Regions from separate parts of the Lactobacillus sp. ESL0263 genome, predicted to be linked through region 2. Evidence: riboswitches for the same ligand, from Rfam matches in the RefSeq annotation. Region 2 holds a riboswitch; each other region holds the start of a gene.

Region 1 (4,584 bases), on a different contig from region 2:
GTTGCTGAAAATTTGCGTAAATATGACATGGGTAGAATTGTTCTTGATCCCGTTATTATGACCAAACATGGTGACACCCTCTTAGATGATGATGCTTATCAGGCCTTCTTAGACAACCTGATGCCACTAGCTGACATCATTACGCCTAATTTTTATGAACAGAAAAAGTTAACCGGACTTGAATTAGCTACGCCAGATGAAGTACGTCAAGGTGCTAAGAAACTGCAAGCAATGGGTGCTAAGAATGTCTTAATGAAGGGCCGCCATGACGATACTAGTCAGTCTAAGGTAACTGACGTGTTACTAGCTGAAGATGGTAAGTTCTACGAATTCACCAAGCCTTTCATCAATACTGAAAGAATTAACGGTACAGGAGATACTCTATCCGCCGTTATTGCCGCCGAATTAGCTAAAGGCAATTCTATTCTTGATAGTGTCAAGATTGCCAAGGAATTTACTTATGAAGCAATCGCCCACCCAATTGAAGTCGGCTCAAAATATGGTCCAATTAATCATTTCGCAGCACAAGAAGATACGAAGTAATTATCTTTTGCCCCTCCTGCTCCTTTAAGATATACTTTAACGAGATAGTAATAGTTGGAGTGGTTTTTATGGCAAACAAAACAATTAAAATTGCATATTTATACGAAGATTTGATGAATACCTACGGTGATTCTGGGGATGTCAAAATCATTCGCTACTTGTTAAAAAAGCAGGGCTATTCAACTCAAATTGATAACGTCTCTTTAGGTGATGAATTTAATGCCTTTGACTACGACTTCGTCTTTTTTGGTGGTGGTCAGGACTTTGAGCAAACTGTCATTGCTAAGGACTTGCCAAGACACAAGGAAACTTTAACTAAATACATCAATGACGGTAAACCGATGCTAGGTGTTTGTGGTGGCTATCAGCTTGTTGGCACCTATTACAAAACTAACTCTGGTGTCACAATTAAGGGCCTAGACATTTTACCGTTTCATACCGTTTTTAAAGCAGATAAGCGAATGATTGGCGATACCCGCTATATGAGTGAATGGGGCGAAGTTAGAGCCTTTGAAAATCACTCCGGTCAGACTTATTTTGACGATTCAGATAAGTTACATCCCTTGGGTGAAATGATTGAAGGTTACGGCAATAATCCTCAAGATCACGTTGAGGGACTACGCTACCGCAATTTCATCGGAACCTATTCACATGGTCCGCTCTTAAAAAATCTCAATGTTGCTAATGCCATTGTCAAAATGATTTTATCTTGGCACGATGAACGAGTTAGCGCATAAATATAATGAAAACAAATAGCTCCGAATTATTTTCGGAGCTATTTTTGCTTATTAAAAAATCATACAACTGATAAGTATCAATTACTTCCATTCTTCCTGATTATATGCCATTTGCCAAAATTTTAGTTCATAATAGCTGCTTCTTAAAAATGCATCCTTCATTTTAGCAAGTTCTTTTTTGGGGACATTGGTTGCGAGCTGGTTAATCAATGCTAATAGTTTTTTTACATTAACTGCATACCAGTCACCGTCGTATGTATCAATCCATTCTTGATAATACTTCACTGGGGATCCTACTTTGGCCATTTTATGACCAATTTCTTGATAAAGCCAATAACATGGTGCAATTGCACACAAAGCTCCAGCTAAGCCATCTCTTTGTAATGTTAGGTAGAGATGATTAACGTACGCATATGCTGTTGGCGCAACTATTGTAGTATCAACTTCATCATCTGTAATGTTAAGTTCTTTGAAAAACTGCTTGCGCACCTCTACTTCGGATTCTTGAAGATCCTCTGCGCTTGCCAGCACAAAGTTTTTAATATTTAAATCTGTAGTTTGCTCTGCAATTAATTGATGAATTTTGGCAAACTCAGATAAATAGTATCGATCCTGGAGCAAATAAAAGCGAAATTTAGCAAGTGGTAATTCCCCACTTTGCAATTCGATGATGAATGGCTGTTTTTCACTTTTAATCCACAAGTCACTAACTAATTGATGCAGTTGATCCGTAAACTCAACCATCTTTGTTCTCCCTAATAAATAATAATATAGTGTTTAAATTTCTCTTAGTTTACCTTAGTATTTTTTTATCAGCAAATTCAGATAAATACTTATTGTCTTGGTTTTTAAAAGCAGGTATAATTGGAAGCGATAACACGAGGGGTGCCTTTGGCTGAGATAAAATTTATATTTTGAACCCTTTGAACCTGTAAGCTAATTCTTGCGTAGGAACGTGTCAAATAGGCTTTTTAATTGCTTTGACACTCCTAAAATCGTGTCAAAGCTTTTTTCATAGCTTTAAAACGAGGCAAGCATTTTTAGGAGACATAAATGAAACTTGACCTTTTAACTAAATTACGTGAAACCAACCCTGTTGTACTTAACGCTGCAAATTTTGTCACCGTTCAGGATGTGGCTAATGGATTAAATGCGCTTGGTGCATCACCAATTATGAGTAAAGAAATCGCTGAAGCTGATGAGATGGTCCAAATGGCCTCAAGTCTGGCTATTAATTTAGGAACCTTGACTAAATTGCAGATTGAACAAATAAGCAGATTAATGCAGCTAGCTGTTCGTTACCAAAAACCTATCGTATTAGACCCAGTTGCCGTAGGGGCCGTCAAATATCGCCTAGATACAGCTAATAATCTATTAGCTAATTTCCCTGTCAGTATTATTCGCGGAAATGTTGGTGAAATTGCAGCTTTGGGCGGCTTTGATTGGAACGCCAAAGGAATTGATGCAGGTACCGGAGATGAAAACGTTGATCAAATCGCCCAAGAAACTGCTAAAAAATTTCACTGTGTAGTTATTGCAAGTGGTGCGACAGACACCATTAGTGATGGGCAAAAAACAGCTCACATCTATAATGGCACGCCACTATTTCAGGCACATGTAGGATCGGGTGATATGCTGTCCAGTATCGTTGCCGCTTTTGCAGCAATTTGTCCCGATTCATTTGAAGCTGCTCAAACAGCAACTCTTGTTTTTTCAGCAACAGGTGAATTATTAGCACAAGAACATCCTGAGGTTGGTCCTGGTACCTTCAGTATGTATCTCATGGATTATCTAGCTAAAATAAGCATTTCTCAAATTGAAAATGTCGCTAAGTTTGATTAGGAGGCTTCTTAATGACAGAAGAAATTAATTCTTTCCCACAAGTTTTAACTATTGCAGGTACCGATTCAGGTGGTGGTGCTGGAATCATGGCCGATCTTAAAACATTTCAAATGCAAAATGTATTTGGTACTGCTGTAGTTGTGGCAGTGACTGCTCAAAACACACTTGGTGTACAAGACTCATTTTTAATGCCACTAGATATGATTGATGCACAATTCAGCTCTTTAGCTTCTGATTTTAAAATTAGAGCTTGTAAAACTGGTATGCTCGGTGATGCTGCACATGTTCATCAAGTAGCACTTAACCTACAAAAATATGATTTTGGACCTATTACGGTCGATCCTGTAATGGTGGCTAAAGGTGGGGCACCCCTTCTAAGTGAAGATGCGGTTGAAACCGTTAAGAGTGAGCTTCTGCCACTAGCTAATTTAATTACTCCCAATTTACCAGAAGCAGAAGTTCTAACCGGAATTCATGCTAAAAATGAGGAAGACTATCCTAAGCTGGCAAAAATTTTACGTGATTTAGGGGTTAAAAATGTTTTAATTAAAGGTGGCCATTCCAATAGCAAAATAGTTCGCGACTATCTTCTGCTTGAAGATAATAGTGATTGTTGGCTCAGCGGTGAACGTACTTATACCAAACGTACACATGGCACTGGGGATACTCTCGCTGCCGCTATCACTGCACAGCTAGCGCTTGGTCACTCGCTACTTGAAGCTGTGCAACTTGCTAAAAAATATGTTACTAAAACAATTGAGCAGACTATTCAAGTTGGTCATGGTCATGGCCCTCTTAACCACTGGGCAAAATGAGTGAGGTAAAAATGAAAAAATTTGATTCCAAATTTCTACAGGCATATTTTATTTGTGGTACTCAAGATTTACAACAAAATCAAACATTGCCAGGTCTTCTCGAGCAAGCTCTAGAAGCTGGAATTACTGCATATCAATTTCGCGAAAAAGGCGTAAATTCAATTTCAGACAAATCAGCACGACTAACTATGGCACAAGAATTACACCATCTTTGTCAAAAATATAATGTCCCATTTATCATCGATGATGATGTTCAACTTGCTAAAAGTGTCCATGCCGAAGGAATTCACGTAGGTCAAGATGATGAAAATATTTCCCAGGTAATAAAAGAAGCTAAAAATACAATGTTTGTCGGCTATTCATGCTCAACATTAGCCGAAATTGAAACTGCTAATCAAATTGAAGGAATTGATTACTATGGTAGTGGTCCAGTTTTTGCAACTCAGTCAAAAGATGACGCCGACCCAATAATTGGTCTTGCAGGGCTAAGCAAACTAGTAAAACACTCTTCAAGACCTATTGTTGCAATTGGTGGAATCGAAGAAAAAGATTTACCTGCAATTGCACAGACCAAAGCATCTGGTGCTTCAGTTATTTCTATGATTACCCAAAGTAATGATATAAAGCAAACAGTCACTGAGATGTTG
Region 2 (4,584 bases):
GAGCGGGCTAATTCTTCAGCAGTTGTTTTGATCGATACGCAACAGATTGTTAGTGTGTAGACATAAATACGGCTAGATAGACTGAGTGCATTTTCGAGGTTAGGCTGCGGGGCAAACCAGTAAAGAGTCGCAAAAATGGTGAATGCCGCAATTAATGGCGTAAGCAGGGTAAATAATAGACTTTTAAATTTGATTTTTTGCGTAAGTAAATAGACAACGGCAAAAACAATTACCAATAAGTTAGTTGTTAAACTAGTTTTAAGCGATAACTCAATTGAAATGATCAGTGCTAAAAGAAATTTGAAACTAGGATTCATCTTTTACCTCACTTATTACTGTATGTTAAATAATGATTACTAAAAACTAAATGGTAGTCACACCAGTCGGCAAGATTAGTTAATTCATGACTGATAATAAGCAACGTTTGGTGACGCTGTTTCTGACTCTCATGCAATAAGTTCATGACTTTTTGTGCCGATTCATGATCTAAGCCACTCAATGGCTCATCAATCAGTAACACTTTTTGGCCGGAAATTAACATTAATAAAATCTGCAACTTCTTTTGTTGACCGCCTGAAAGAGAATAGACAACTTGATCTTTGGTTTGACTTAAGTCTAGATAATCCAACATTTCGGCTATTTTTTCTTCTGTAAAGTAGCTATCTTTTGCTTGCTTCAGACTGAGCTTGATTTCGTCTTCAACCGAAACGGCAATAAATTGGTCGGTTGCGGTTTGAAAAATTTGCCCAACCTCTAGTAAGTATTTTCTTGTCGTCTGGTTACGGATCTCACGCTTGTCGTAGGTAACACTTCCTCTGTATGGAAGCATTTTAGTCAGAACATTAAATAATGAAGTCTTGCCAACACCGTTGGCACCGGTAATTAGTGTTGTTTTGCCAGCAATGATGTTTAGATGGTCTTGCTTTAACAGAATACGATTTTGTTCAACTTGAGCATTAGTTAAAACAAAACATGGTGTTTCATTTTCAGGAAGGGCAAAAGTATAAGTGTGTTTCTGTTGACTATCATGTAATAACTCATTTTTACTTGCTTCATCTAGCAGCGTGACATTATCACGTTTAAATTGAAACAAGTAGTCACAAATGTTTTCATAGCCGGTCAAAACATGGTCAGTTAAAATAATCGTTTTTCCTTTATCCCTTAAATGCGCCAATTTAGTAATTAAAAATTGACGTGCTTCAGGATCGCAGCTAGCAAACGGCTCATCAAGTAAAAACAAATCAACATCCATTGCGACTAAGACAGCTAGTGCAACTCGTTGTTGCTCACCACCCGATAGTGTCGTGATTTTCTGATCCAGTAACTGTTCAATTTGCGTAAATTTTGTTGCATCGTTGAGCCGCTCTAGATATTGATCACGACTTAGTTGTAAATTTTCGAGAGCGAAAATTATTTCTTCTCGTGGTGTTGCCATAGTGAACTGCTCACCGGCATTTTGAAACATCATCGCGGAACGTAATCCATCTAGTTCAACTGTTCCGCTAACTTTACCAGCATATTTAGGATAAAGTCCGGCTAAAATTTTTAATAAAGTGGACTTACCACAGCCAGTAGGCCCAATAAGTAGTGAAAATTTGCCGGTTGGAATTTCGAGTGTAATGTTATTAAGTATTTTCTGTTGCTCGTCATATGAAAATGAGAGCTGGTTTGTTCTGATCAATTTTTCTTACCAAGATAAATAAAAAGCCATTGAACAATGATGTTCAACGGCGCAAAATAATTAGTTTCCCTTCGCTGGCATTGTCCAAAGCAGGTTCAATGGGTATGTTCTCAGCCTAACGGCACCCCTTTAGTATATTCATGATTATTATACAAAAAGAACCTAGTACTTGTCTAGATTGCATCAAGAAGTAAAAAAGGCATACGGGTTTTTGTTAAAAATGATATTTCAAGTCCGACTTAGGGCTAAAAATTACGATATAATAAAATTATGAAAAAAAGATACTAATAGGCGGGTGATAACTATGGCAACGGTAAAACAGGAACAGTATTTAACAAGTGTAATTGATGCAACTACTTCTGATTCCAATGAAATAAGATTGAGTCCAGGCAGTAATGACTTTGACTTGTTTACAATTAACCTTGAAAATCATAACGGCGGTGTTCATCGTTATCAAACAACAGGACTAACGATTCTTTATGAAGCTGTTGGGACTACAAAAACCAAAATTAACGGTCAGGCGTTCACGATTTCTGCTGGTAATATTATTCTTTTGCAAAAAAAGAGTGAATATGAGGTGGAAAGGCAGGGCAAAAAAGATTTGCTAGTTAAAATAGAACTTAGTCAAAGGCTGTCCGAACAATTTACTCTAAAAAAGAAACAGCATTTTAGTGAGCAAGAAAAAGCTGTAATTGATCACATCAGTAAGCTAATGACAACAAACAGACTATTAAATCTAAACTATTCAGCAATGTCGCGCTCTGCACAAATAATGAAAAAAATTATCGATGAATATCTTAATCAGGATCTTTTTGTTGAAAACATGGTGCTTGCCGAGCTTAGTATCTTATTTGTAGCAGCACTTAGAAACAAGGACTTTGAAAAGGCGCCGACTGCTGCACCTAAATTTGCACAAACAGCCTTGGAACAATACATTGATGAGAACTTTGCCGATGTTACTTTGAATGAAGCGGCCAAGCATTTTGGCTTGAATCCGAATTATTTTTCGACCTTGGTTAAGCAGAAGACTGGTAAAAGTTTTGTCGAACACGTTGACGAGAGACGAATGCAAGAAGCGCGCAATTTACTTGCCCGTCCCGACATTTCAGTCAAGGAAATTATTACTAGGGTAGGCTACAATGGAAAATCATTCTTTTATAAAAAGTTTGGTGAGTACTATCATGAAACGCCTGTTCAAATGCGGGCTGAACTGTTTAGACAGGCCAATATTAATCTGAAATAAAATGAGCAAAAAATGCACCCCTATTAAGGGATGCATTTTTTAATAACTAAAATTACATTTTTTCTAACCGCTCAATTCGGTCCTTTGTAGGTGGATGACTATCAAATAAATGTGTAGTACCCCTTTTATGAAGTGGGTTTTCGATGTACATTCCCGCGCTACTTGGATCTGCTTGTTTCATTGGATCGGAACCATCAATTTTTTCCAAAGCAGATATTAATCCTTGCGGATTACGTGTTAATTCGACTGAGGAAGCATCTGCTAAGTATTCGCGATTACGCGATAATGCCATTTGCGCAAGACTAGCACAAAGTGGTCCCAAAATAAGAACAAAGACAATCGCAACAATTTTAAAAACCATTACAATAGCGTTGTTACTATCATTGTCACTATCACGATCATCATCAATCCACCAGATATAGCGGCTGGCAATACCAGATAAATATGAAATAACACCTACTAAAACAGCGGCAATGGTTGAAACTAAAATATCATAGTTTCTAATGTGAGAGATTTCGTGTCCTAAAACGCCTTCGAGTTCTTCACGATTCATCATGTCGAGGAGTCCTTGTGTAACTGCCACCGCTGAATGCTCAGGGTCCCGCCCTGTTGCAAAGGCATTTGGACTAGCATCATTAATGATGAAAACACGCGGCATCGGAACTTTACCAACAAGAGCCATGTCTTGAACAACATGCCATAACTCGGGATTGTCGGCTTCATGAACTTCTTGGGCATGATTCAAGCTCATTACTAAGTTAGCTGGATTGGGCAAAACTATTAGTAAATAGATTGCACAAGCAACAAGGGCAATAATCAGCCCCAAGATTGGATTGTCCGCAAAAAGATAGCCGAATCCAACGCCAGCAAGAGCTAAAATGAGCGTAAACACCACCATGATGCCAGCTGTTTTTCGTTTATTACGAGCAATTTGTTGAAATAACATGAGATTAGTATCTAAAATTTAACCTTAGGAACTTCTTTTTCAGCTTCGGCTGTCTGCAAGTAATCAACCTTTTTGAAGCCGTGGATTCCAGCAACAATATTTGAAGGGAAGGTTAATAGCTTTTGGTCATATAGAGCAGCAGATGAGTTGTAAAGCTGTCTTGAATAAGCAATTTTGTTTTCAGTGTTAGTTAATTCTTCTTGCAATTTAGCAAAGTTTTGGTTTGCTTTTAAGTCAGGATAGTTTTCTGATAAAGCAAAAATAGTTTTTAAGCTATCTGAAAGCTGATTCGATACCTTTAAAGTTTCAGCGTGATCATCACTAGGAATGTTAGTTAATTGATTACGCAGTTGAACTACCTTTTCTAGTGTCTCACTTTCATGCTTAGCATAACCTTTGGTGGTTTCAACTAAGTTAGGAATTAAGTCGTTACGACGCTTTAGCTGAACATCAATTTGACTCCAAGCTTCGTCAGTATATACTTTGGCTTTTTGCAAGCCATTGTAGATAGCGATATAAATTGCCAATATTAATACGACAATAATTACTGCTATCCAAATTGTTAAGGTAAGATTAGACATTGTTTTTCCTCCTAGAATAATATTAGTTAATTATAACTGATAACTGTGCACTTGAATATAAAAAAAGGCTTTACACAGCGTTTACTGGTAAAACCTAATAAATAATTAACTTTTAAACTAGGAGCAGTATCCA
Region 3 (4,584 bases), on a different contig from region 2:
CCATAACCGACTACAAACTCATTACCAACTTTGGAACCATAGTATTCAATCTCGATATCATTTTTACGGTTAGCTTCTTTGTTTAGTAAAACGCAGCATTTCACGCTTTTAGCGCCACGCTTTTTGAGTAAGTCCTTCATAAATTTTAAAGTTAATCCTGTATCAACAATATCTTCAACGATTAAGACATCGCGATCTTTTACATCAGTTGCTAAGTCGGAGACAATCTCGACTTTGCCTGAAGACTCAAGCCCATCACCGTAACTTGAAACATCCATGAAATCGATTTGTTCTTTTACGTCCATTTCACGAACTAGATCAGTTAAAAAGAAAATTGCACCTTTTAGTGCTCCAACAATTAATGGATTCTTTCCAGCATAATCTTCAGTTAGTTGTTGACCTAGTCTTACACACATTTGATGAATATCATCTTCAGAAAATAGTTTGTGATCAATAATATTATCAATATTGTCGTTTTTTGGCATTTATCTACCCTTCACTTAAATAAACTCAAAATTACTTGATAAAATCGATTATATCATTTTTCATATAAAAAAGTACCGTAAATTAGACTTTTTCACAGTTTATTGCCTATTTTACGTACAAAAAGTTAAATTAAATGAAAAATAGTAAGATTATTATAAATGCTTTTTAATTTAATGGTTATGGGCTAACAGTTTTTGCTACAATGGAAGAAGTAATTAGATCAAGCGAAAGGTATTAAAAGTATGAAAAAAGATCAAGAAATCAAAATGCTTAAGGCTTTTTCAGATGCCAATTCAACTTCTGGCTTTGAAGAAGAGTTTGTAAAATTATTTACTGAAACTGTTAAAGACATTGCCGATGTTAAAGTGGATGGAATGTTGAACGTATATGCTTCAAAAAAGGAGAATCAACCAGATCGTCCAGTTATTCAGCTTGATGCACACTCAGATTCCGTTGGCTTTATTACTCAGGCTGTTCGACCAAACGGAATGATTAAGTTTGTTCCACTTGGTGGTTGGGTAAAATATAATATTCCAGCTTTACGGGTTAAAATTTTAAATCGTGCTGGTGAATATGTCCCTGGTGTTGTTGCAACTAAGCCACCTCACTTTATGACTGAAGAAGAACGTAATAATGTTCCAGATGTTGCAGACATGTCGATTGACGTTGGTTCAAGTTCACGTGAAGAAACGATTAATGATTATCAAATTGATACTGGCTGCCCAATCTTTGTCGATGTAAAATGCGAATACAATGAAAAAACTGGTCTTTTCTTTGGTAAAGATTTTGACGATCGTTTTGGTGCTGCTGCAATGGCTGACGTACTTGATAATTTAAATGGTGAGAAAGTTGACTTTAACGTAGTTGCTGCCCTATCTAGTCAAGAAGAGGTTGGTTTAAGAGGAGCATATGTTACTGCTAAGGCTGTTAAGCCTGACTTGGCAATCGTTCTTGAATCATGTCCCGCTGATGACACCTTTACTCCAGAATGGTTATCTCAAACTGGATTAAAGCGTGGACCAATGCTTCGTGATATGGATACATCGTTTTTGCCTAATCCTAAATTCCAACAATATGCCTGTGATATAGCTGATAAAAACAATATTCCTTACACTCGTTCAGTTCGTACTGGTGGTGGACAAGATGGTGCAGCAATTTACTACGAAAATGGTGCACCAACAATTGTTATTGGAATTCCTGTACGTTATGAGCACTCACCATACTGCTTTAGTGCATATCAGGACTTCAAGGCATCAGTTGATTTAACTGTTGCTATTATCCGTGATTTAACCAAAGAGAAATTAACTAGTTTTAGTCAATTTTAAATTCAAGGTTGATTACTAATCTCTTAAGTCAAACATACTTGGCTATGTTATAATAGAAAAGAAAGTCACTAGGGGTGCTAATTTAGCTGAGAAATACCCTCTGAACCTGAACGGGATAATACCTGCGCTAGGGAAGTGTTGAAATAGATTTTTCATGTACTCCTAATGACTGTTGAAGTTTGTTAGGAGTATTTTTTATGTTTACAAGATCTTCAAAGTGGAATGTTAAATCGATCATTCTACTTGCATTAATTGGAATTATTTTAGGGGTAATTTACACCTATGGGTTTAACTGGGCGTTTAACCTGGTAAAAATGATGTTATTGCCAACAGGCTACGCACCAGTGACTGATGCAGTCTTTTCTGGTCTCTGGTTACTTGCAGGACCACTTGCAATGTACTTTGTACCTACAGCAGGCTCTGGTGTTGTTGGTGAAACTTTGGCTGCAATTGTGGAAATGGTGATTGGTGGTCAATGGGGCGCTACAACGGTCCTTTCTGGACTAATTCAAGGCGCTACTAATGAAATTGGCTTTTTCCCTAAAAAAGAAAGATATCAAAAGTTTTCTTGGCAAAGTGTTTTAACGGGTGCCTTTTTTGCAGGGCTAGGTAGTTTTATACCAACGTACTTTTTATATGGCTGGAGTAAATTCAGTGTTAAACTGCAAATTATTATGTTTGTGACAATGATGCTATCAGCGCTGCTTTTTGATGGGGTATTGGTTAAACTAATTACCAACTTATTTGATAGAGCACTAAAGCCTAAGATTGACTAAATAAGGTAAACGCTAATGATAATTAGCGTTTTTTTTAATGCTACAAAAGCCATGGACTAAATTGTGAAGAGAAATTATAATTAATGTTTATATGAGTAAGTAGAGTGCAAAGATACTATAAGGAGAATTATGTCAGAGAATATCACAAATTGGCGTTCATTGGGTGGCTATGTTGGTGCCGAAGGTAAAAAGGTTAAAGAGGGGATGCTTTTTCGTTGCGGTCAGTTATTTGATTTAACTGACGAGCAAAAAGATTTGGTTCAAAATCATTATCAACTTAAGAGACTTGTTGATTTACGTGGTGATGATGAACGAAAAGAATATCCAGACTATGTTTGGCCAGATCTAGATTATGTGATTTTAGATGTTTTAAAAGATTCAGGTACAAATCAGGCAAGTGTAGATGAAATTGTTTCGGCTAACAGTCATGTGGAATCTGACATGCTTAAAACATATGAAGAGTTAGCCTTATCAAATTCTGCACGTGAAGGTTATCACCACTTTTTAATGGATTTAATTAACGATCCTGTACCAGTTGCATTCCATTGTTTTGCTGGAAAAGACAGGACTGGTGTTGCAGCAGCATTAATCTTGAAGAGTTTGGATGTTAGCGAAGACCAAATTTTTGAAGATTACTTGAAAACAATTGAGGCTCGTAAAAAAGCAAACCAAGAAATTTTGGATTACTTAAAAGACAAAATGGATCCTAAAAATATCAAAGATGTTGCGATTGCCTTAACAGTTGAACGTCAGTACTTGGAGCGTTACTTTGAAACAGTTAAAAAGAACTATGGTGACTTTGACCGATACTTTGTGGAAGGCCTCGACTTGCCAGCTGATTTTAAGGAGCAGATGCAAAAGATTTACTTAGTTTAGTTTTTTGCCTGTAATAAATAGTATTTGAAGAAAAGAGAAAAAATGAATCGCGAAGATTATATCAAGAATTTAAAGCTGGAACCCCACCAAGAGGGTGGCTGGTTTCGTCAAATTTATACTAGTGATGAGCAGTTTTACGCTGAAGATAGTAAAGGCGATCGCTATTACTACACTTCAATTTATTTCTTACTAGATGATACCAGTTGTTCTCATTTTCACCGTTTAAATCACGATGAACTGTGGTATTACCATGATGGGGAACCAATCACCATCCACTGTATTTCACCAGAAGGAGAGTATCAAGCTGTTAGACTAGGTAAGGATGTTACCAAGGGTGAAGTGATGCAATTTAAAGTACCTAAAGAAACGATTTTTGCTTCTGAAGTAACTAAACCTGACAGTTTTTGCTTAGTAAGTTGTGTTGTTTCACCGGGTTTTGATTATCATGACTTTGAAATGCTTAAGAAAAAAGACTTACTAACGCAATATCCAAAATATGCCGAAGTAATTGAACGTCTAGCAATTGACTAAATAAAAGACCAAGTTCGAATGAACTTGGTCTTTTATTTAGTGTTTTGACTTAAGACTGAATGGACCTTCGTAGTCAACATATCAATTGCAACGTCGTTTTCGCCACCTTCAGGGATGATAATATCCGCATAGCGTTTCGTTGGTTCAATAAATTGGTGGTACATCGGCTTAACAGTATCAAGGTATTGTTCAATTACTGAATCAATTGAACGCCCCCGTTCCTTAATATCGCGCTCTAAACGCCTAATAAAACGAATGTCGTCGTCAGTATCAACATATACTTTAATATCCATTAAGTCGCGGATTTCCTTGCTAGCCAGTACAAGAATGCCTTCCAAAATGATAATGTCTACCGGCTCCGTATGAATTGTTTTCTTGCTTCTTGTATGTTCCTTAAAATCATAAACAGGCATCTCAATTGGTTGATGTTTTAATAAGCAACCGATTTGCTCTTCTAGAAGTGGAACGTCAAAGGCATCGGGATGATCATAATTAATGTTCTGTCTGATATCCATTGGGATGCCTGTGTTGTCTTTGTAGTAGGAATCTTGCGTCATAATCAAGACATGTTCATTTTCTTGCATTTGATC

Evidence for each region. Region 2 has a riboswitch for thiamine pyrophosphate ahead of F5ESL0263_RS00595 (ATP-binding cassette domain-containing protein). Riboswitches for the same ligand answer to the same signal wherever they lie in the genome.
Region 1: another riboswitch for thiamine pyrophosphate. It lies ahead of thiM (hydroxyethylthiazole kinase); the one in region 2 lies ahead of F5ESL0263_RS00595 (ATP-binding cassette domain-containing protein).
Region 3: another riboswitch for thiamine pyrophosphate. It lies ahead of F5ESL0263_RS02040 (ECF transporter S component); the one in region 2 lies ahead of F5ESL0263_RS00595 (ATP-binding cassette domain-containing protein).

What each region holds. Positions count from the first base shown of each region.
Region 1 covers NZ_REHL01000006.1:373,926-378,509, forward strand. The annotation lists gene thiD (bifunctional hydroxymethylpyrimidine kinase/phosphomethylpyrimidine kinase) at 1-543, shown strand, start outside; gene F5ESL0263_RS08075 (type 1 glutamine amidotransferase) at 612-1,280, shown strand; gene tenA (thiaminase II) at 1,362-2,024, opposite strand; TPP riboswitch at 2,152-2,251, shown strand; gene thiM (hydroxyethylthiazole kinase) at 2,334-3,122, shown strand; gene thiD (bifunctional hydroxymethylpyrimidine kinase/phosphomethylpyrimidine kinase) at 3,134-3,937, shown strand; gene thiE (thiamine phosphate synthase) at 3,949-4,584, shown strand, end outside.
Region 2 covers NZ_REHL01000002.1:28,920-33,503, forward strand. The annotation lists gene F5ESL0263_RS00590 (energy-coupling factor transporter transmembrane protein EcfT) at 1-317, opposite strand, end outside; gene F5ESL0263_RS00595 (ATP-binding cassette domain-containing protein) at 326-1,681, opposite strand; TPP riboswitch at 1,729-1,820, opposite strand; gene F5ESL0263_RS00600 (AraC family transcriptional regulator) at 1,986-2,924, shown strand; gene htpX (zinc metalloprotease HtpX) at 2,977-3,870, opposite strand; gene F5ESL0263_RS00610 (LemA family protein) at 3,882-4,451, opposite strand; gene F5ESL0263_RS00615 (SLC13 family permease) at 4,564-4,584, opposite strand, start outside.
Region 3 covers NZ_REHL01000004.1:14,466-19,049, forward strand. The annotation lists gene hpt (hypoxanthine phosphoribosyltransferase) at 1-485, opposite strand, end outside; gene F5ESL0263_RS02035 (M42 family metallopeptidase) at 729-1,811, shown strand; TPP riboswitch at 1,872-1,962, shown strand; gene F5ESL0263_RS02040 (ECF transporter S component) at 2,009-2,587, shown strand; gene F5ESL0263_RS02045 (tyrosine-protein phosphatase) at 2,717-3,463, shown strand; gene F5ESL0263_RS02050 (cupin domain-containing protein) at 3,506-3,994, shown strand; gene udk (uridine kinase) at 4,027-4,584, opposite strand, start outside.